DNA from 4 places in the Dyella sp. KRB-257 genome. Region 2 is predicted to be linked to each of the others. Evidence: predicted binding sites of a transcription regulator. Region 2 holds the regulator's gene; each other region holds the start of a gene.
What was found. The regulator sigma-54, encoded in region 2, starts transcription at its own class of promoters, with help from an activator protein. The targets are predictions, from matches to a motif close to TGGCACGNGCNTTGC.
Positions count from the first base shown of each region.

Region 1 (4,713 bases), on a different contig from region 2:
AGCGATCGCCGCGCGGCACCACCGTCACCGCTCCCATCAGCACGTGGACGCTCTCGTGACGCAGGCGCGCCAGGCGCAGCAGGTTGGCCAGTTGGGCGCGGTCGGCTTCGCCGGCGTTACCGGTGAAATCGTCGGTCAGATGATCGGCAAACGCGCCTGCGTCGGTCTGCTCCGCGGCACGCTCGGCGGCGGCGACGGCCTGCTTCACGGCCACCTCGTCGGGAGTGCGATGGCACCCGATCGCGAGCATGCAAACGATCGCAATGACAGTCATCCACAGGGCGTTCCGGAGTCGCATCGACACGGCCTCGATCTCGCTGCGGCGCGGCTTGCCGCTATACGCGAGCGTATGCTCCAATGCCCCGTCGTGTCGATGGCCGATCAGCGCGATCATCCTCTTCAACAGGAGCACAAGGATCACCATGAGCAACGAGCGTCCGTGGCTGGACCACTATCCGGATGGCGTCCCCGCCCAGATCGACCTGGACGCCTACACGTCGGTCGTTGCAGTGCTGGAGGAAGCTTTCGAACGGTTCAGGGATCGTCCGGCCTTCGCCAGTTTCGGGAAGCAGCTCAGCTACGGCGAGGTCGACGCCATGAGTGCACGTTTCGCCGGCTACCTCACCGGCGAACTGAAACTCGCCAAGGGCGATCGCATCGCGATCATGATGCCCAACGTGCTGCAGTACCCCATCGCCCTGTTCGGCGCGCTGCGCGCGGGGCTGGTGGTGGTCAACACCAATCCGCTCTACACCGCGCGCGAGCTGAAGCACCAGCTGGAGGATTCCGGCGCCATGGCGATCGTGGTGCTGGACAACTTCGCCGCCACGGTGCAGCAGGTGGTGGCCGACACCCACGTGCAGCACATCGTCACCACCGGCGTGGGCGACCTGCTCGGCGGCCTCAAGGGCATGCTGGTCAACACGATCACCAAGCACGTCAAGAAGATGGTGCCGGCGTTCCACCTGCCGCAGGCCGTGCGCTTTGCCGATGCACTGGGCCGCGGCGCGCGCCATGCGCTGCCGAAGGTCACGCTGGGCCATCAGGACCTGGCCTTCCTGCAATACACCGGCGGCACCACCGGCGTGGCCAAGGGCGCCATGCTCAGCCACGGCAACATGGTCGCCAACATGCTGCAGGCCGGCGTGTGGATCGGTCGCAACACCAGGCCGGGCGAAGAGGTGATCATCACCGCGCTGCCGCTGTATCACATCTTCTCGCTGACCGCGAACTGCCTGGTGTTCACCCGGCTTGGCGGCCTGAGCTGGCTGATCACCAACCCGCGCGACATGCCCGGCTTCGTCAAGGAGCTGGCCAAGTCCAACTTCACCGCGATCACCGGCGTCAACACGCTGTTCAACGGCCTGCTCAACACGCCGGGCTTCGCCGAGCTGGATTTCTCGCGCCTGCACCTGAGCCTGGGCGGCGGCATGGCGGTGCAGCGCGCAGTGGCCGATCGCTGGAAGAAGGTCACCGGCAGCACGCTGGTCGAAGCCTACGGCCTCACCGAAACATCGCCGGCAGTGTGCATCAACCCGCTCGACCTCAAGGAATACAACGGCTCGATCGGCCTGCCGATCCCCTCCACCGACGTGGCGATCTGGTCGGAGGACAACCAGCCGCTGCCGCTCGGCGAGGTGGGCGAGCTGATGGTGCGCGGCCCGCAGGTGATGCAGGGCTACTGGCAGCGCCCCGACGAGACGGCCAAGGTGCTCACCGCCGACGGCTGGCTGCACACCGGTGACATCGCACGGATGGACACCCACGGTTACGTCTACATCGTCGACCGCAAGAAGGACATGATCCTGGTGTCCGGCTTCAACGTGTATCCGAACGAGGTCGAGGACATCGTGATGCAGCACCCGGGCGTCTCCGAGGTGGCCGCGATCGGCGTGCCCGACGAGCACTCCGGCGAGGTGGTGAAGATCTTCGTGGTACGCAAGAACCCGGCGCTGACCGAAGAGGAGCTCAGGGAGTTCTGCCGCCAGAACCTCACCGGCTACAAGCGGCCGAAGTTCATCGAGTTCCGCACCGATCTGCCCAAGACCAACGTGGGCAAGATCCTGCGCCGCGGACTGCGCGACGAGAAGCAGGCCACAACCGCCGCCCACTGAGGCAGCGAATGGCGGATACGAGAACGCCCGCGCAAGCGGGCGTTTTTTCGTGGGGCCGCACTGGCGTGCATTCAGTTGTGCCACTGCTCCAGGATGTCGGCGTAGCCGCCGAGCAGGTTCCACAGCGGCACCTGCTTGTCCTCGGGGATGCGCGAATAGGCATAGCCGATGTGGTAATCGGAAATGCGCGCCACCGTCGCCTCCAGGTGGATGTGCAGGTCGTTGCCGAAGATCATGTCCAGTACCCACGGCTCGCCCAACTCGCCCTTCCAGCCCAGCGGGCGGCGCACCAGCAGGCCGGTGGCGGAAATGTCCACCAGCTCGGTGGGGTGGGACTGGTCGCCGCGGCTCATCAGCACCGTGGTCTCGATGCGCATGCGGGCCGGACGCAATTGCTCCTGCCCGGACCGTGCCGCATTCTTCTCGATCGCCATCATGTTCCCTCGCTCGAACCCGCGCCGCGGAGTCCTGTCGATGCACACCGGCGGCATTCCCTCGAAGCAACGCCGGCAGATTTCCACTGCGGCGCATTCGGGCTTCATGAGGCGCGATGTATTGGCGCACGAAGCCTGCCGCAGTGACAAGCATGACAAAGCAACAGACATGCCACGCGACGAGCGCCGCGTCGGCAATGCAGAATTGCCGACGCGCGCACGGCTCCGTCGCACGTACGTCGCGCGCCGTCGGCAACGCGGTGCCGCACAGGGACAGTTTGCGACACGATCGGCCGTACCCCTCCCTCCCGAGCGCGCCGCCCGCGCGTGGTCGCGCTGGACTTGCCCCCGCCCAGCCGCTACCCTGTGGGCCATTCATGGGGTTAAGAACGGACGCCATCCTGCCGGCGAGGCAGTGGGGAGCGTCCCGAGAGCCACATTCGATGCTCTCCGCCGACCGACTGATACGACCGTAGCGTCCCCGACGCCTCACGGCATGCGCGCCTCGACCGTGGCTCACCTCCCGGACCGGACGCCCAGCGGCTGGAAGCGATCGCGACGATGATGCCGCCGACCGGCCCATCCCGCGCCACCGCGACCAAGGCACCGGCCAGGCAGGGCATCTGCAGCAGGAGCGTTTCCCCGTGGCGCGGCCTCATCGGCGCGCAGACAAGCCCCGCATCCCTCGGCGCGAGCCGCAAGGACGGGTCCGGTTCCGATCGTGTGCAATCCCCGCCGACCTTCGGCGGTGGCCCAACGACATGCATTGATGAGCACTGAGCCAAACGAGCCTCAGACAACCAGCAACAGCACCGCGCCGGACGTGTTCGCGTCGATGCCGCAGCAGCAGGAAATGCCACTGGCCATCGTGCGCGGCGAACCGATGCTGCAGATGCCGCAGGACCTGTACATCCCGCCGGACGCGCTGGAAGTCATCCTGGACGCCTTCGAAGGTCCGCTGGACCTTCTGCTGTACCTGATCCGCCGGCAGAACCTGGACATCCTCGATATCCCGGTCGCCGAGATCACCCGCCAGTACATGACCTACATCGAGCTGATGCGCGATGTGATGCGACTGGAGCTGGCGGCCGAATACCTGCTGATGGCCGCGATCCTGGCCGAGATCAAGTCGCGGCTGCTGCTGCCGCGGCCGCCCAGCGAGGAAGGGCTGGAAGACGACCCCCGCGCCGAGCTGGTCCGCCGGCTGCAGGAATACGAGCGGTTCAAGAAGGCCGCCGAGGACATCGAGGCCCTGCCCCGCGTCGAGCGCGACACGGTGCCGGTGCGGGTCGACGCCGGCGAGCGCACGGTGATCCGCCTGCCGCCGCCGCTGGACCTGAAGGAAATGCTGCTGGCGCTCAAGGACGTGATGCACCGCGCCGAACTGTTTGGCCACCACGCGATCAGGCGCGAGGCCCTCAGCGTCCGCCAGCGCATGGGCGAGCTGCTGGGCCGACTCGAAGGCAGCGCCTTCCGGCGCTTTGAGACGCTGTTCGATCCGGCCGAGGGCCGGCTCGGTGTGGTGGTGACCTTCCTGGCCATGCTGGAGCTGGCCAAGGAAATGCTGATCGAGATCGTGCAGGAAGCGCCGCTGGCGCCGATCTACCTCAAGGCCAAGGCCGTGCTCACCGGTGACGATGCCGAAGCCGCCCATGACGAGCCCAACGATGCCGCTGCCGGAGAAGCCTCCGCCTATGAATGAACACGAAGACGCCACTGCCATCGACACCGACACCGCCCTCGCTGCCGCCGTGCGCGCCGAGCCGCTCACGCCCGCGCAGCTCAAGCCGATCGTCGAGGCCGCCCTGCTCGCCTCCAGCCATCCGCTGGCGGTGGCGCAACTGGTGGAGCTGTTCGGCGAAGAGCACGAGGTGACGCGCGAGCTGATCGCCCGCGTCCTCGAGGCACTGGCCGAGGACTGCGCCGGCCGCGGCATCGAACTGAAGGAAGTCGCCTCCGGCTTCCGCTATCAAGTAAGGCAGGACGTGCACCCCCGGCTGTCGCGCATGTGGACCGAGCGCCCCAGCCGCTACTCGCGCGCCCTGCTGGAAACGCTGGCGCTGATCGCCTACCGCCAGCCGATCACCCGGCCGGAGATCGAGCAGATCCGCGGTGTGGTGGTGTCCTCCAACATCATCAAGACGATGGAAGAGCGCGACTGGATC
Region 1 covers NZ_JBMSDZ010000013.1:2,887-7,599, reverse strand. The annotation lists gene ACO2Q2_RS11250 (hypothetical protein) at 1-430, opposite strand, end outside; gene ACO2Q2_RS11245 (AMP-binding protein) at 423-2,114, shown strand; gene ACO2Q2_RS11240 (PilZ domain-containing protein) at 2,186-2,548, opposite strand; gene ACO2Q2_RS11235 (segregation and condensation protein A) at 3,318-4,250, shown strand; gene scpB (SMC-Scp complex subunit ScpB) at 4,243-4,713, shown strand, end outside.
Region 1: a site for sigma-54 is predicted at 2,709-2,723, ahead of ACO2Q2_RS11240 (PilZ domain-containing protein). Genes of this name have one in related genera too.

Region 2 (4,713 bases):
CATCAACTCGCCGCAGTTCGATCTGCCGTCGAATCAGACGGACGTGCCGGACTGGCGCGGCGAGTCGCTCTACGGCTGGGTCGACAAGGATGGCGACCTGCTCAAGCTGCTCGGCCCGGTGCACATGCACCGCGACGCCTTCGCCGACACCGCCGCCGCCCGGCTCGACACCGCCGACCTGACCATCTGGCCGAAGGACAACCGGATGGAAACCGCCGCCGCGGCGCGGCTGGTGCAAGGCGCCCTTACAATGAGCGGGGTTGGCATGCGCGCCAACCTCACCGACAAACACCTGGAGCTGCTCGATGACGTCCATGTCACGTTCCCGCCGCGCAAACGCTAGCGCCCGGTGGCTGCTGGCCGCCTGCGGCCTGCTTGCCCTGTCCCCGGTCGTCGCCAAGCAGGGCGACCGCGACCAGCCGATGAAGGTCGACGCCAAGTACTTCGAGGGCTTCCAGAAACCCAACACGGTCAGCACGCTCAAGGGCTCCGTGGTGATCCGGCAGGGCACGCTGAAGGCCACCGGCACGCTGGCCAAGGTCTACTTCGACGCCCAGAGCCAGATCAGCCGTGTGGTGCTCACTGGCAGCCCGGCGCACATCGAGCAGCTGGACGACAGCGGCAACCGGATGCTGGGCGACGCTGCCACAATCGACTACGACAACCTCAAGGGCATCGCGGTACTCACCGGCCACGCCTCGGTGAAGCAGCAGGGCCGCGGCGAAGCGCACGGCGACAAGCTCACCTACGACACCGCCAGCAGCCAGATGACCGGCGAGAGCGGCGGCACCGGCACCGTGCACATGATCTTCCAGCCGAAGAAAAAGCCGGCCGCACCGGCACCGGCCGCCAGCAGCAAGCAGCCCTGATCGATGCTCTCTGCCGAAGGCCTCCAGAAGCGTTTCCGCTCGCGCCAGGTCGTGCGCGACTTCGGGTTCTCCATCCGCCAGGGCGAGGTGGTGGGCCTGCTCGGCCCCAACGGCGCCGGCAAGACCACCTGCTTCTACATGGTGGTGGGCCTGATCGAGGCCGACGCCGGCTCGATCAAGCTCGACCGCCAGGACATCACCGGCCTGCCGATGCACTCGCGCGCCAGGCTGGGCATCGGTTACCTGCCGCAGGAGCCGTCGGTATTCCGCCGCCTGAGCGTGGCCGACAACATCATGGCGGTGCTGGAGCTGCGCGACGGATTGGGCGCCAGGGAGCGCGCCGCCGAGCAGGAAAACCTGCTCGAAGAGCTGAAGATCGCCCACATCGCCGACCAGAAGGGCATCAGCCTGTCCGGCGGCGAGCGGCGCCGGGTGGAAATCGCCCGGGCGCTGGCCGCACAGCCGCGCTACATGCTGCTGGACGAACCCTTCGCCGGCGTCGATCCGATCTCGGTGGGCGAGATCCAGCGCATCGTGCGCCACCTCAAGGAACGCGGCATCGGCGTGCTGATCACCGACCACAACGTGCGCGAGACGCTGGGCATCTGCGACCGCGCGTACATCCTCAACGAGGGCGAGGTGCTGTCCCGCGGCACCCCGGCGCACATCCTGGCCGACGAAAAGGTGCGCGAGGTCTACCTGGGGCGCGAGTTCCGCCTCTGAGTCCGCCGGAGCCGCCCGGACGGCACGTGGCCATTGGTCGTTTATCGGGGCGCCGATCCCGATCCGCAAGGCTGTTCGACCCCGCGGGCTGGGGTTAGGATGGGGTCGCGATCCACCTCCCCCGGTCGGTATGAAACCCGGACTCCAGTTCCGCCTCCATCAGCAGCTGACCCTGACGCCGCAGTTGCAGCAGGCGATCCGCCTGCTGCAGCTCTCGCAGCTGGAGCTCGAGGCGGAACTGCGCCAGATCGCCGAGGGCAACCCGCTGCTGGAGTTCGCCGAAGAAGCGGAATCGACCGAGGAAGGCGAGGAAGCCGAAGGCAGCTACCTGCCCGAAGGCGGCAGCCATACGTCGAGCAGCACCGGCGACGAGCCTGACACCGGCGACGCACCCGAATGGGCCGACGGCGACGGCGCCAGCGAGCGGCCGATGGACTTCTCCCTCGGCAGCAGCGTCGGCAGCGGCAGCGGCTCGCGCGGCGACGAGGATTTCGAACCGCAGAACGCGGCCGTCGAGACGCTGGCCGAACACCTGCTGTGGCAGCTGAACCTGTCCGGCTTCGACCCGCGCCAGCGCGTGATCGCCGCCGTGATCATCGACGCGCTCAATCCGGACGGCTACCTCACCGAAAACGCCGAAGCCCTGCTGGCGGCCCTGCCGGCCACGCTGCAGGTCAGCGAGGAGGAACTCGAAGCGGTGCGCCGCCGGGTGCAGACCACCTTCGACCCGGTGGGCGTGGCCAGCCGCGATCTGCGCGACTGCCTGCGCGTGCAACTGGAGCAGTTCGACCCGGCCGCCACCCCGCAGCGCGAGCTGGCCCTGCGCATCGTCGAGGGCGAGCTGGACCTGCTGGCCCGCAACGACGTCGGCAAGCTCGCCCGCAAGCTGCGCGCGGACGAAAACGACGTGGTCGCCGCCTCGGCGCTGATCCGCAGCCTCGACCCGCGCCCCGGCGCCGCAATGGATGCCACCCCGGTCGAGTACGTGGCACCCGACGTGTATGCCTACAAGGACGGCAACCGCTGGAAAGTCAGCCTGAACGCCGATTGCCAGCCGCGACTCGGCCTTAACCAGCACTATTGCAACCTGATCGCCAAGGCCCGCGGCGAGGACGCGAGCTGGATGCGCGGACAGCTGCAGGAGGCGCGGTGGTTGATCAAGAGCCTGGAATCGCGGGCCGAGACCCTGCTCAAGGTGGCCGAGGCGATCGTGCGGCGGCAGAGCGCGTTCCTCGACTACGGCCCCGAGGCGATGCATCCGCTGGTGCTGCGCGAGGTGGCCGAGGAAGTGGGCATGCACGAGTCGACCATCTCCCGTGTGACGACGCGCAAATACATCCACACGCCACGCGGTACATTCGAGCTCAAGCACTTCTTTTCCAGCGGCGTGTCCACCGAGGACGGCGGCAGCGCCTCGTCCACGGCGATCCAGGCCATGCTGCGCAAACTCGTCGACGCGGAGGACCCGCGCAAACCCTTGTCCGACCAGGCGCTCGCCGAGGAACTGCACCGCAAGGGCATCCAGGTGGCGCGCCGCACCGTCGCCAAATACCGGGAGGTCCTGCGCATACCCAGCTCCAGCGAACGCCAGCGCGCCGGCTGAACGGTTCGCGCCAGCCGCGGAACCTTGGCGAGGCGACGGCGTCGGAAGGGGCAGCACCAGATGACTGTGGATGCGCACCGGGCATGCGGCCCGGCCGACGCATCGAATCACGCCGCGAAGGCGGCAGTACCAGAGGAGGCGCAACATGCAATTCCAACTCAGCGGCCAGCACGTCGATATCACCGAAGCCATGCGCGCGCATGTCACCGACCAGCTCGACCGCCTCACCCGCCTCGATGACCGATTGACCAGCCTGGCCGTGGTGCTCTCGCTGGACAAGCTGCAACAGAAGGCGGAAGGAACGTTGCATACCTCCTCCGGCGCCCTGCTCCATGCCGAGGCCTTCGAGCCGGACATGTACATCTCCATCGACATGATGTTCGACAAGCTGGTGACCCAGTTGCGCAGGCACCGCGAGAAAGTGTGCGACAAGCACAAGGCCGAAGTGCGCCGCGACGAGCGCCTGTACGGCTGAGCCGCTCCTGCATCGGCACGATCCACCCGCGGCCCGCCCCTTCGGCGGGCCGCTCCCGTTTCGACCCGGGCACGTTCGACCCGGGCACGCTGCGCCGCCGCGGCACAAGCTGGCACAATGGCCCTTGCGCTCCGGCGGCCACAGCGGCCGCCGGCCCGGCGAAAGGACCCATGACGTGGACCGGCTCACTGCCCGACAACTCTTCGATGGCGTGCATGAGCGCATGGCGCTGCGCTGGGTGGCCGGCATGCGCGGCGAGGGCCGCGTGCTGGAACGCGGCGTGACGCAGACGCGCCGCCCCTCGCTGGTCGGCTACCTCAACGTCATCTACCCGAACAAGATCCAGATCATCGGCACCGAGGAGCTGAAGTACCTCGACGAGCTCGACTCGCGCCAGCGCTGGGAGGCGATCAACAAGATCGCCGCCTACCAGCCGGTGGCGCTGATCGTCACCAAGGACCAGACGGTGCCCTCGGACCTGCGCGAAGTGGCCGAGGAAACCAACACCCCGCTGTGGATCAGCGCCAAGCGCGGCCATGAACTGCTGACCTGGATGCAGTACCACCTGGCGCGCATGCTGGCGCCGCGCATCACCCTGCACGGCGTGTTCCTGGAGGTGTTCTCGATCGGCGTGCTGATCACCGGCGAGTCCGGTTCAGGCAAGAGCGAGCTGGCGCTGGAGCTGATCAGCCGCGGCCACCGGCTGGTCGCCGACGACGCCACCGAATTCACCCTGATCGCGCCGGACGTGATCGACGGCACCTGCCCCGAACTGCTGCAGGATCTGCTGGAGGTACGTGGCCTGGGCGTGCTCAACGTGCGCGAGATGTTCGGCCACACCGCAGTCAAGCCGTCCAAGTACCTGCGCCTGGTGATCCACCTCAAGCCCCTGCGCGACGGCGAGGACACCGACGCACTGACCCGCCTCACCGGCGACATCGGGCATCGCGAGGTGTTCGAGGTACCCGTGCCGATGATCACCATCCCGGTGGCACCAGGGCGCAACCTCGGCGTGCTGGTCGAGGCGGCGGTGCGCAACCACG
Region 2 covers NZ_JBMSDZ010000002.1:77,305-82,017, reverse strand. The annotation lists gene lptC (LPS export ABC transporter periplasmic protein LptC) at 1-343, shown strand, start outside; gene lptA (lipopolysaccharide transport periplasmic protein LptA) at 315-869, shown strand; gene lptB (LPS export ABC transporter ATP-binding protein) at 873-1,592, shown strand; gene ACO2Q2_RS01805 (RNA polymerase factor sigma-54) at 1,723-3,195, shown strand; gene hpf (ribosome hibernation-promoting factor, HPF/YfiA family) at 3,341-3,670, shown strand; gene hprK (HPr(Ser) kinase/phosphatase) at 3,846-4,713, shown strand, end outside.

Region 3 (4,713 bases), on a different contig from region 2:
GAGGAATTCCGAGGCGGCGATGTTGTAGTTCACCGGGCCGGCGATGCCGCGCGTGTTGGCCAGGAAACGGAAGCTGTCGTAGCTGCCGCCGTACACGCCCAGCGTGGTCTGCGGCACCGCGGTGCCGTCGGCGCTGTACAGCTGCACCACGCCGCCGGCGGCGTTGCCGTAGAGCACCGAGAACGGCCCGCGCAGCACCTCCACGCGGTCGGCCGAATCGAGGTTGAACTGCGCCACCTGGCCCTGGCCGTCGGGCAGGGTGGACGGGATGCCGTCCATGTACACGCGGATCGAGCGCACGCCGAAGGTGGAGCGCGAGCCGAAGCCGCGGATGGAGATCTGTTCGTCCTGCGCGTAGTTCTGCCGGTCGCGGGCGAGGATCCCCGGCACGCCCGCCAGCACCTCGGAGAAATTGACGCCGGGCTGGCCGCTGGCGGCCGGATCGACGCGCACCACGCTGAGCGCGGCGGGCACGTCGAACGGCGGAATGTCCAGCCGGCTGGCGTTGACCTGCACGGCGGGCAGCAGCCGGGGGCCGCCTGCGGCCGGCGCCTGCTGCGCCATCGCCGGAGCCAGCATCACCGCGCAGGCACTGGCGCTGGCGGCGGTGAGCCGCCGTCGCGCGGCCGCGCGATGGATCGGGGTCGGCAGGAGGCGAGGCGGCTCGTTCGGCGCGTGCTTCAAATCGATCTCCTGTGGAGTTGACGCAATGACGCCACCGCCGCGCGCATGCGGTGGCCCGGATGCGCGCGGCGCGGCCAGTCTATGGGCCGCGGTAGATCAACGGAACCTTGTGCTGCGCCGTCAGAAGAAGCCGAGCTTGTTCGGCGAGTAGCTCACCAGCATGTTCTTGGTCTGCTGGTAGTGGTCGAGCATCATCTTGTGGTTCTCGCGGCCGATGCCCGACTGCTTGTAGCCACCGAACGCGGCATGCGCCGGGTAGGCGTGGTAGCAGTTGGTCCACACGCGGCCGGCCTGGATGCCGCGGCCGAAGCGGTAGCAGCGGTTGGCGTCGCGGCTCCACACGCCGGCACCCAGGCCGTACAGCGTGTCGTTGGCGATCGCCAGCGCCTCGTCCTCGTCCTTGAAGGTGGTCACCGACAGCACCGGGCCGAAGATCTCCTCCTGGAAGATGCGCATCTTGTTGTGGCCCTTGAACACGGTCGGCTGCACATAGTAGCCGTCCTTCAGGTCGCCGCCGTGCATGGCGCGCGCGCCGCCGGTGAGCAGCTCGGCTCCTTCCTGCTTGCCGATGTCCAGGTACGACAGGATCTTCTCCAGCTGTTCGCTGGAGGCCTGCGCGCCGATCATGGTGGACGGATCGAGCGGGTTGCCCAGCTTGATCGCCTCCACCCGCTTGATCGCGCGCTCGATGAACTTGTCGTAGATCGACTCCTGGATCAGCGCGCGGCTGGGGCAGGTGCACACCTCGCCCTGGTTGAGCGCGAACATGGTGAAGCCTTCCAGCGCCTTGTCGAAGAAGGCGTCGTCGGCCGCGCAGACATCCTCGAAGAAGATGTTCGGCGACTTGCCGCCCAGCTCCAGCGTCACTGGGATCAGGTTCTGGCTGGCGTACTGGCTGATCAGGCGACCGGTGGTGGTCTCGCCGGTGAAGGCGATCTTGGCGATGCGGTGGCTCGAGGCCAGCGGCTTGCCCGCCTCCAGGCCGAAGCCGTTGACGATGTTGAGCACGCCCGGCGGCAGCAGGTCGCCGACGATCTCGGCCCACACCAGGATGCTGGCCGGGGTCTGTTCGGCCGGCTTGAGCACCACGCAGTTGCCGGCGCCCAGCGCGGGGGCGAGCTTCCAGGTGGCCATCAGCAGCGGGAAGTTCCACGGGATGATCTGCCCGACCACGCCCAGCGGCTCGTGGAAGTGGTACGCCACGGTGTCGTCGTCGAGCTGGCTGAGGCTGCCTTCCTGTGCACGGATGCAGCCGGCGAAGTAGCGGAAGTGGTCGATCGCCAGCGGCAGGTCGGCGGCCATCGTCTCGCGGATCGGCTTGCCGTTGTCCCAGGTCTCGGCGTGGGCGAGCAGCTCGATGTTCTGCTCCATGCGGTCGGCGATCAGGTTGAGGATGCGCGCGCGCTCGGCGGCGGAGGTCTTGCCCCAGGCCTCCTTCGCGGCGTGCGCGGCGTCGAGCGCGGCCTCGATATCCGACGCGTCGGAGCGGGCGATCTCGCAGAACGGCTTGCCGGTGATCGGGGTGATGTTCTCGAAGTAGCGCCCCGCCTTGGGCGCCACCCACTGGCCGCCGATGTAGTTGTCGTAGCGCTGCTTGAAGGGCACCTGCACGGCGAGGTGCTGCTGTTCGAGTTTGGTCATGGCGTGGCTCCGCGTGGGGTGGAAGGTGAGGGGAATGGAGCAGGAGCCGTGCCAGCACGCTGTCGCCATCGCTCTTTGCTGCACCGTGCCAACCGCGCGCAGCGTCCGTGCGCTGGGGAAAAAAAATCCTGCCGCTGCATCGCAGCAGCGTCGCTCGCGAAGGTCGCGTTGCACTTCGCAAACGCATGTGCTTTGTATCGGAACACGCAGCGCAACAGCTGTCGCAATCTGCGACAGCCCGGAGTGTTCCATGCGACACAACGCGATATCCGATTCGATCGACGCCGCCCGCCGCAGCTTCTTCGGCGCCGGCGCCGCGCCCCGCGGGCTGGTGTCCGACACTATCCTTGCCTCGTGGCGACGCTGCCTGGAGCAGGGGCTGGTGGCCAGCGCGCGGCCCAGCGTGGCGCCGGTGGAGCGACGCGCACTGGGCGAGATGCAGGAGCGCCACGAGGCGCTGCGCCGGCTGTGCCGGCCGGAGCTGGAGGCGCTCTACGCCAGCGCCAACCAGGCTGGCAGCATCGTGGTGCTGACCGCGCCGGACGGCTTCATCCTCGATGCGCTGGGCGATCCGGACTTCCTCGACAAGGCCGCGCGCGTGTTGCTGCGCCCCGGCGTGCCATGGAGCGAGCAGGCCACCGGTACCAATGCGATCGGCACCGCGCTGGTCGAGCGTCGCCCGGTGGAAGTGCACGGCGCGGAGCACTACTACGCACCGCATCGCGTGCTCAGCTGCTCGGCCTCGCCGATCTTCGATCCGCAGGGCCGGGTGGTCGGCGTGCTCGACCTCTCCGGTCACGCCTCGGTGCACCACCTGCATGCGCTGGGCATGGTGCAGCTGGCGGTGGAGCAGATCGAGCATCGCCTGTTCGAGACCGCCTTCGACGGCGCCGACATCGTGCGCATCCAGCCCGACCCGGCGCTGATCGGCACGGCGCGCGAGGGCATGCTGGTGTTCGAGGGGCATCGCCTCGCCGCGGCCAACCGCCATGCGCTGCGCCTGCTCGGGCTGGACTGGAGCGAGCTGGGCAGGCGCCGCTACGACGAGCTGTTCGCCTCCGCCCTGCCGGTGCCCGGCAGCATGGGCAGCATGCGCTGCCAGACCGGCGACATGGTGCACGCCAGGCGCGATGCGCAGCGCTCGCGCATCCACGTGCCCGGTACCGTGCGCGCGCCTGCTGCGCCGGCGCCGGCGCAGCAGGCGATCCGCCCGCTGCGCGCGCCGGCGGCGGTATTCGATCCGGTGCTGGATGCGGCGATCGATCGCCAGGTGCGCCTGCTCGACGCCGACATCACCGTGCTGCTGCAGGGCGAGACCGGCACCGGCAAGGAAGTGGTGGCGCGCGAACTGCACCGGCGCAGCGCCCGCGCCCGGGCGCCGTTCGTGGCGGTGAGCTGCGCCTCGCTGCCGGAGGCGCTGATCGAATCGGAGCTGTTCGGCCACCAGCCGGGCGCGTTCACCGGCGCGCGGCGCGAGGGTTCGCCGGGCCTGCTGCGCGAGGCGCACGGCGGCGTGCTGTTCCTGGACGAGCTGGGCGACATGCCGCTGGGCCTGCAGAGCCGGCTGCTGCGCGTGCTGCAGGAGCGCGAGGTGACGCCGCTGGGCGGCGGCCGCGCGCACGCCATCGACGTGCGCGTGATCGCCGCCACCCATCGCCAGCTGCAGCAGGCGGTGGAGCGCGGCGAATTCCGCGCCGACCTGTATTTCCGCGTGGCGCAGTCAGTGCTGCAGCTGCCGCCGCTGCGCGCGCATCCGGACGTGGCCGACACCGTGCGCCGGCTGTGGACGGCGCTGGGCGCCGAGCAGGTGCCGATGTGGCTGGCGCCGGAGCTGGTGCAGCAACTGGCGGCCTGTCGCTGGCCGGGCAACGTGCGCGAGCTGGTCGGCGTGCTGCGCAGCCTGATGGCGCTGGGCACGGTGGGCGCCACGCTCACCGGGCACGACCTGCCCGACGGCTGGCGCGGCGCAGTCGCTGCATCGACCGGCGCACTGCCGGCCGCGGCCGAACCGCTGGCCGGCAACCTGCACGATCTCGAAGCGCAGGCGATCGACCAGGTGCTGGCCGCCTGCCGCGGCAACATAGCCGCCGCGGCGCGCAGGCTCGGCATCAGCCGCAGCACGCTGTACCGCCGGCTGGCGGCGCGCCAGCCGCCGGGCGAGTGAATGCGACCGGCGTCAGCGCGTGATGCTGACGTCGATCTCGATCGGATACGGCACCGGCTGCCGTGGCGGCGCGGGCAGCGTCCAGGTCACGAAGCCGGAGGCCAGGCAGGTCGCCAGCGGCGTGGCGGGCTGCACGTCGATGTGTGCCGGTCGGCCGTCCGCGCCGACGTCGGCGACCAGGGTGAACGGCGACTTGTCCGCCGGTGCGTTGCGGGCGATGCAGG
Region 3 covers NZ_JBMSDZ010000008.1:18,580-23,292, forward strand. The annotation lists gene ACO2Q2_RS08300 (TonB-dependent receptor family protein) at 1-579, opposite strand, end outside; gene adh (aldehyde dehydrogenase) at 805-2,325, opposite strand; gene ACO2Q2_RS08310 (sigma-54-dependent Fis family transcriptional regulator) at 2,576-4,489, shown strand; gene ACO2Q2_RS08315 (peptidase C13) at 4,502-4,713, opposite strand, start outside.
Region 3: a site for sigma-54 is predicted at 2,365-2,379, ahead of adh (aldehyde dehydrogenase). Genes of this name have one in related genera too.

Region 4 (4,713 bases), on a different contig from region 2:
AGCACGCGATCGCGCGCGCCCACCGCCAGCGTCTCCACGCAGCGGATGCGGCGCCCACCCGGCGCGGTGCGGCCGGCCAGCCGGCGGCTGAGCCAGCCGGCGGCGAAGATCAGCGCGATGATGCCGGCCAGGCTCAGCACCACGCGCAGCAGTTCGGCAGCGGCGTCGATCTCGGGCGCAGCGGTCGCGGCGGCCTGGGCGGCGGGCGCGAGCAAGGCGAGCACGGTCGACACGCTCAGCGCAGCTTGCGCACGCGCTCGGCGGGGCTGATCACGTCGGTCAGGCGGATGCCGAACTTCTCGTTGATCACCACCACCTCGCCGTGGGCGACCAGCGTGCCGTTGACGAACACGTCCAGCGGTTCGCCGGCGGCGCGGTCCAGCTCCACCACCGAGCCCTGGTTGAGCTGCAGCAGGTTGCGGATGCTGATGCGGGTGCGGCCGACCTCCATCGCCAGCGTGACCGGCACGTCGAGGATCATGTCCAGGTTGACGTCCTGGCCGTCGAGGTTGTCCTGCGGGGCGCGCTCGGCGGCGGCCTGCGCGGCTTCGGATGTGCTGCTCATGACGGGATCTGCTCCATGGAAAAATCGCTGTGCAGGCGCACCTCGCGGCGACCCGCCTGGGCTTGGAATCGCACGGCCTTGTGGCCGTTGGCCTGGCCGTAGCGGCCGCGGAAGATCGGTACGTCCTCGGCGAACACGGTGGCGAACTCGGGCAGTTGCACCGGGATCACGTCGCCGGGACGCAGTTGCAGGAAGTCGCCGATGCTGATCTCGGCTTCCAGCAGCAGCGTGCTCAGGCCCACCTCGGCGTCGAGGATTTCCTCGTGCAGGGTTTCGCTCCAGCGGTCGTCGCGATCCACGCGGTCGCTCTGCACGCCGGCGTCGAGCAGGCTGCGGATCGGCTCGACCATGGCGTACGGCAGGGTCAGGTGGATCTCGCCGCCACCGCCGTCCAGCTCCACGTGGAAGCGCGACACCACCACCGTCTCGGTGGGGCTGACGATGTTGGCGAACTGCGGGTTGATCTCGGAGTTGAGGTACTCGAACTCCAGCGGCAGCACCGGCGCCCACGCCTCGACCATGGCGGCGAACAGCTCCACCAGCATGATCTGGATCACCCGGTTCTCGGTGGCGGTGAAGTCGCGGCCCTCGATGCGCGCGTGATAACGGCCGTCGCCGCCGAAGAAGTTGTCGATCACGGTGAACACCAGCCGCGGCTCCAGCACCACCAGCGCGGTGCCGCGCAGCGGCTTGATGCGTACCAGGTTGAGGTTGCTGGGCACCGCCAGACCATGCACGTACTCGGCGAACTTGACCATGCGCACGCCCAGCACCGAGACCTCGCAGGTCTTGCGCAGCACGCTGAATACGCCGGTGCGGAAGTAACGCGCGAAGCGGTCGTTGACCATCTCCAGCGTCGGCAGGCGGCCGCGCACGATGCGGTCCTGCTGGGTGAAGTCGTACTGGACGACGGCATCGGGATCGAGCGGCTCGTCGCCGCCGGTCTCGACCGCGCCGCCCTCGACGCCGTCCAGCAGCGCGTCGATCTCGTCCTGGGAAAGCAGGTCGCTCATCGCCGTTCTCCTTCAGATCACTGCATCACGAAGCTGGTGAAATACAGCGCGTCGATGCCGGGCTTGCCGGTGCGCGCGGCGATGATCTTCTGCACCGCGGCCAGCGCCTGCGCCTGCAGCTTCTGCTTGCCGGCGGCGTCGATCAGGTTTTCGTAGTTCTGTCCGCTGAACAGCATCAGCAGCTCGTTGCGGATCACCGGCTGCGCCTCCCTGGCGGCGTCCAGCGCGCCCTGCTCGTGGCTCATCAGGCTCACGCCCACCTGCAGGTAGCGCACCGCCTGGTCGTCGCGGAAATTCACCACGAAGGCCGGATCGAGCGGCAGGTAGAGCTCGGGCCGGTGCTCCGGCGCGGCCACGGCGGCCTTGCCGCCCGCCGCGTGGCGCGAGCCCAGCATGGCGTAGAGCCCGGCGCCGCCGCCCAGCAGCACGATCACGGCGATGATCGCGATCAGCCGGCCGCGCTTGGGCCTGGGCGGGGCGACGGCAATCGGATCCTGTTCTTCGGCGTTTTCCATGGAACCCTCGATCAGTGTGCAGGCGTGAACCGCCCCCGCCATTGCGGAGTGGACTGATGGGTCGATAGCAAGCGCCATGCCACGACCGGCAAAGCCTGCGCGGACGCGGCCCGACGGCGGTGGCGGCAGTTTCTTGACGCGTGGCGGAAGCGCCGCGCGTCGATTTCGCGGCAGGGGCAGGAACCCGGCGACGGGCAGTCGTGCGGACCACCGGAGCGGGTGGCGGGGTGTTGATCGCGCAGGGAGTCGGGGCCCCCGCTCTCGTCATGAGGTGCGAGCCGCTGTAGGAGCGCACCCTGTGCGCGAATGCTTTTGCTCCTGATCGGCATCAAAGCCAAAAGCATTCGCGCACAGGGTGCGCTCCTACGGGCGCTGGGCCGATCAGGACGCCGGCGGCAGGATCAGCATGGCGTCGCCGTAGGAGAAGAACCGGTAGCGCCGGGCGATCGCGTGGCGGTAGGCGTCGAGCATGAACTCGCGCCCGGCCAGCGCCGATACCAGCATCAGCAGCGTCGACTGCGGCAAGTGGAAGTTGGTCACCAGGCCGTCGATGCTGGTGAAGCGGTAGCCGGGGAAGATGAAGATCTGCGTCTCGCCGGCAAACGGGCGCAGCACGCCGTCCACGGTGGCGCTCTCCAGCGCGCGCACCACGGTGGTGCCCACCGCGATCACCCGGCCGCCGGCGGCGCGGGTGTGGCGGATCTGCTCCACCAGGTGCGCACCGACGTTGAGCCACTCGCGGTGCATGTGGTGGTCGGCGATGTTGTCCGCGCGCACCGGCTGGAAGGTGCCGGCGCCCACGTGCAACGTGACGTAGCCGAACTGCACGCCCATCGCGCGCAGGCGCTCGAGCAGCGGCTCGTCGAAGTGCAGGCCGGCGGTGGGCGCGGCCACCGCGCCGGGTTCGCGCGCGTAGACGGTCTGGTAGCGCTCCAGGTCGCTGGCCTCGCTGCCGCGCTCGATGTACGGCGGCAGCGGCATCTCGCCCAGCTTGTGCAGCAGCTTTTCCAGCGGCTCGTGCGACTCGAAGCGCAGGCGGAAGAACGCGTCCTCACGCCCCAGCACCACCGCGTGGCTGCCGTCGGCCAGCTCGATCCGCCCGCCTTCCTTCGGCTTCTTGCTCACGCCCAGCTGCACCACCGCCTCGTGCGCGCCGGTGACGCGCTCGATCAGGATCTCCACCGCGCCGCCGGTGTCCTTGCGCCCGTACAGCCGCGCCGGCAGCACGCGGGTGTCGTTGAACACCAGCAGGTCGCCCGGGCGCAGGAAGTCCGGCAGCTCGCGGAACATGCGGTCGTCGAGCGTGCACGCGGTCGCGTCCAGATGCAGCAGCCGGCTGGCCGAACGCTCCGGCAGCGGCACCTGGGCGATCAGCTCATTGGGGAGGTCGAAGTCGAAGTCGGTCTTCTTCAAGGGCGGGCCCGGCAAGCGCCCGCGGCTACGGGCAGGCGCGCATTATCCCGCAGCACGCCGTGCGGGACACGAGGGACGCACGTCGCGGGGAATGGGGGCATGGCCCAGCCTCGATTCGCCGCAGACCTGTAGGAGCGCACCCTGTGCGCGAATGCTTTTGCTTTGATGCCGATCAGGAGCAAAAGCCTTCGCGCACAGGGTGCGCTCCTACACGAGGCGGTTACACGAGGCGGTTACACGAGGCGGTTACACGAGGCGATTACAGGATGCGGTTAGAGCCAGCCTTTCTGCCGGGCCAGCCGATACGCCTCGATGCGGTTGGCCACGCCGAGCTTGCCGATCGCCTCGGACAGGTAGTTGCGCACCGTGCCGTGCGACAGGTTGAGCTGGGTGGCGATGTCGCTGGCGCTCTGCCCTTCGCCGGCCAGGCGCAGCACCTGGCGTTCGCGGTCGTTGAGCGGATCGGCCTCGGACCACGCATCCAGCGCCAGCTGCGGATCGATCGAGCGGCCGCCGCGATGGACCATGCGCAGCGCCTCGGCCAGGTTCTCCGCCGGCGCATCCTTGAGCAGGTAGCCGGAGACGCCCGCCTCCAGCGCACGGCGCAGAAAGCCGGGACGCGCGAAGGTGGTGACGATGATCACCTTGATCGGCAGCGCCTGCCGCTGGATGCGCTGGGCCAGCTCCAGCCCGGTGAGGCCGGGCATCTCGATGTCGGTGACCAGCACGTCGGGCTTCAGGCGCTGGATCTCGCGCCAGGCCGCCTCGCCGTCGGCCGCGCTGCCCAGCACCTCGATGTCGCTCTCCAGGTTGAGCAGCGCCGAGAGCGCGCCGCGCACCATCGCCTGGTCCTCGGCCAGCAGCACGCGGATCATGCGGCGCTCCCGATCGGTTGCGGGCGCGCGTCACGACCGACCGCCGCCGGCATGGGCGCAGCCACCGGCACGGCGATGGTGATCGTGGTGCCCTTGCGCGGCGGCGAATCGATGGCGAGCGTGCCGCCCAGCGCACGCACGCGTTCGCGCATGCCGCTGACGCCGTTGCCGTGCGCGGCCAGTCCGCCGCATCCGTTGTCGCTGATCCGCATCCTGAGTTCGCCCTGCTCGCTGGAAATGTCGATGCGCGCCTCGGTGGCGCGCGCATGCCGGTGGATATTGGTGACCGCCTCGCGCAGCACCAGCGCCAGCGGCGCCTCGATGGCGTGCGG
Region 4 covers NZ_JBMSDZ010000004.1:72,258-76,970, reverse strand. The annotation lists gene ACO2Q2_RS04245 (FliO/MopB family protein) at 1-233, opposite strand, end outside; gene fliN (flagellar motor switch protein FliN) at 236-565, opposite strand; gene fliM (flagellar motor switch protein FliM) at 562-1,578, opposite strand; gene ACO2Q2_RS04230 (flagellar basal body-associated FliL family protein) at 1,596-2,093, opposite strand; gene queA (tRNA preQ1(34) S-adenosylmethionine ribosyltransferase-isomerase QueA) at 2,475-3,506, opposite strand; gene ACO2Q2_RS04220 (response regulator transcription factor) at 3,779-4,381, opposite strand; gene ACO2Q2_RS04215 (sensor histidine kinase) at 4,378-4,713, opposite strand, start outside.
Region 4: a site for sigma-54 is predicted at 2,161-2,175, ahead of ACO2Q2_RS04230 (flagellar basal body-associated FliL family protein). Genes of this name have one in related genera too.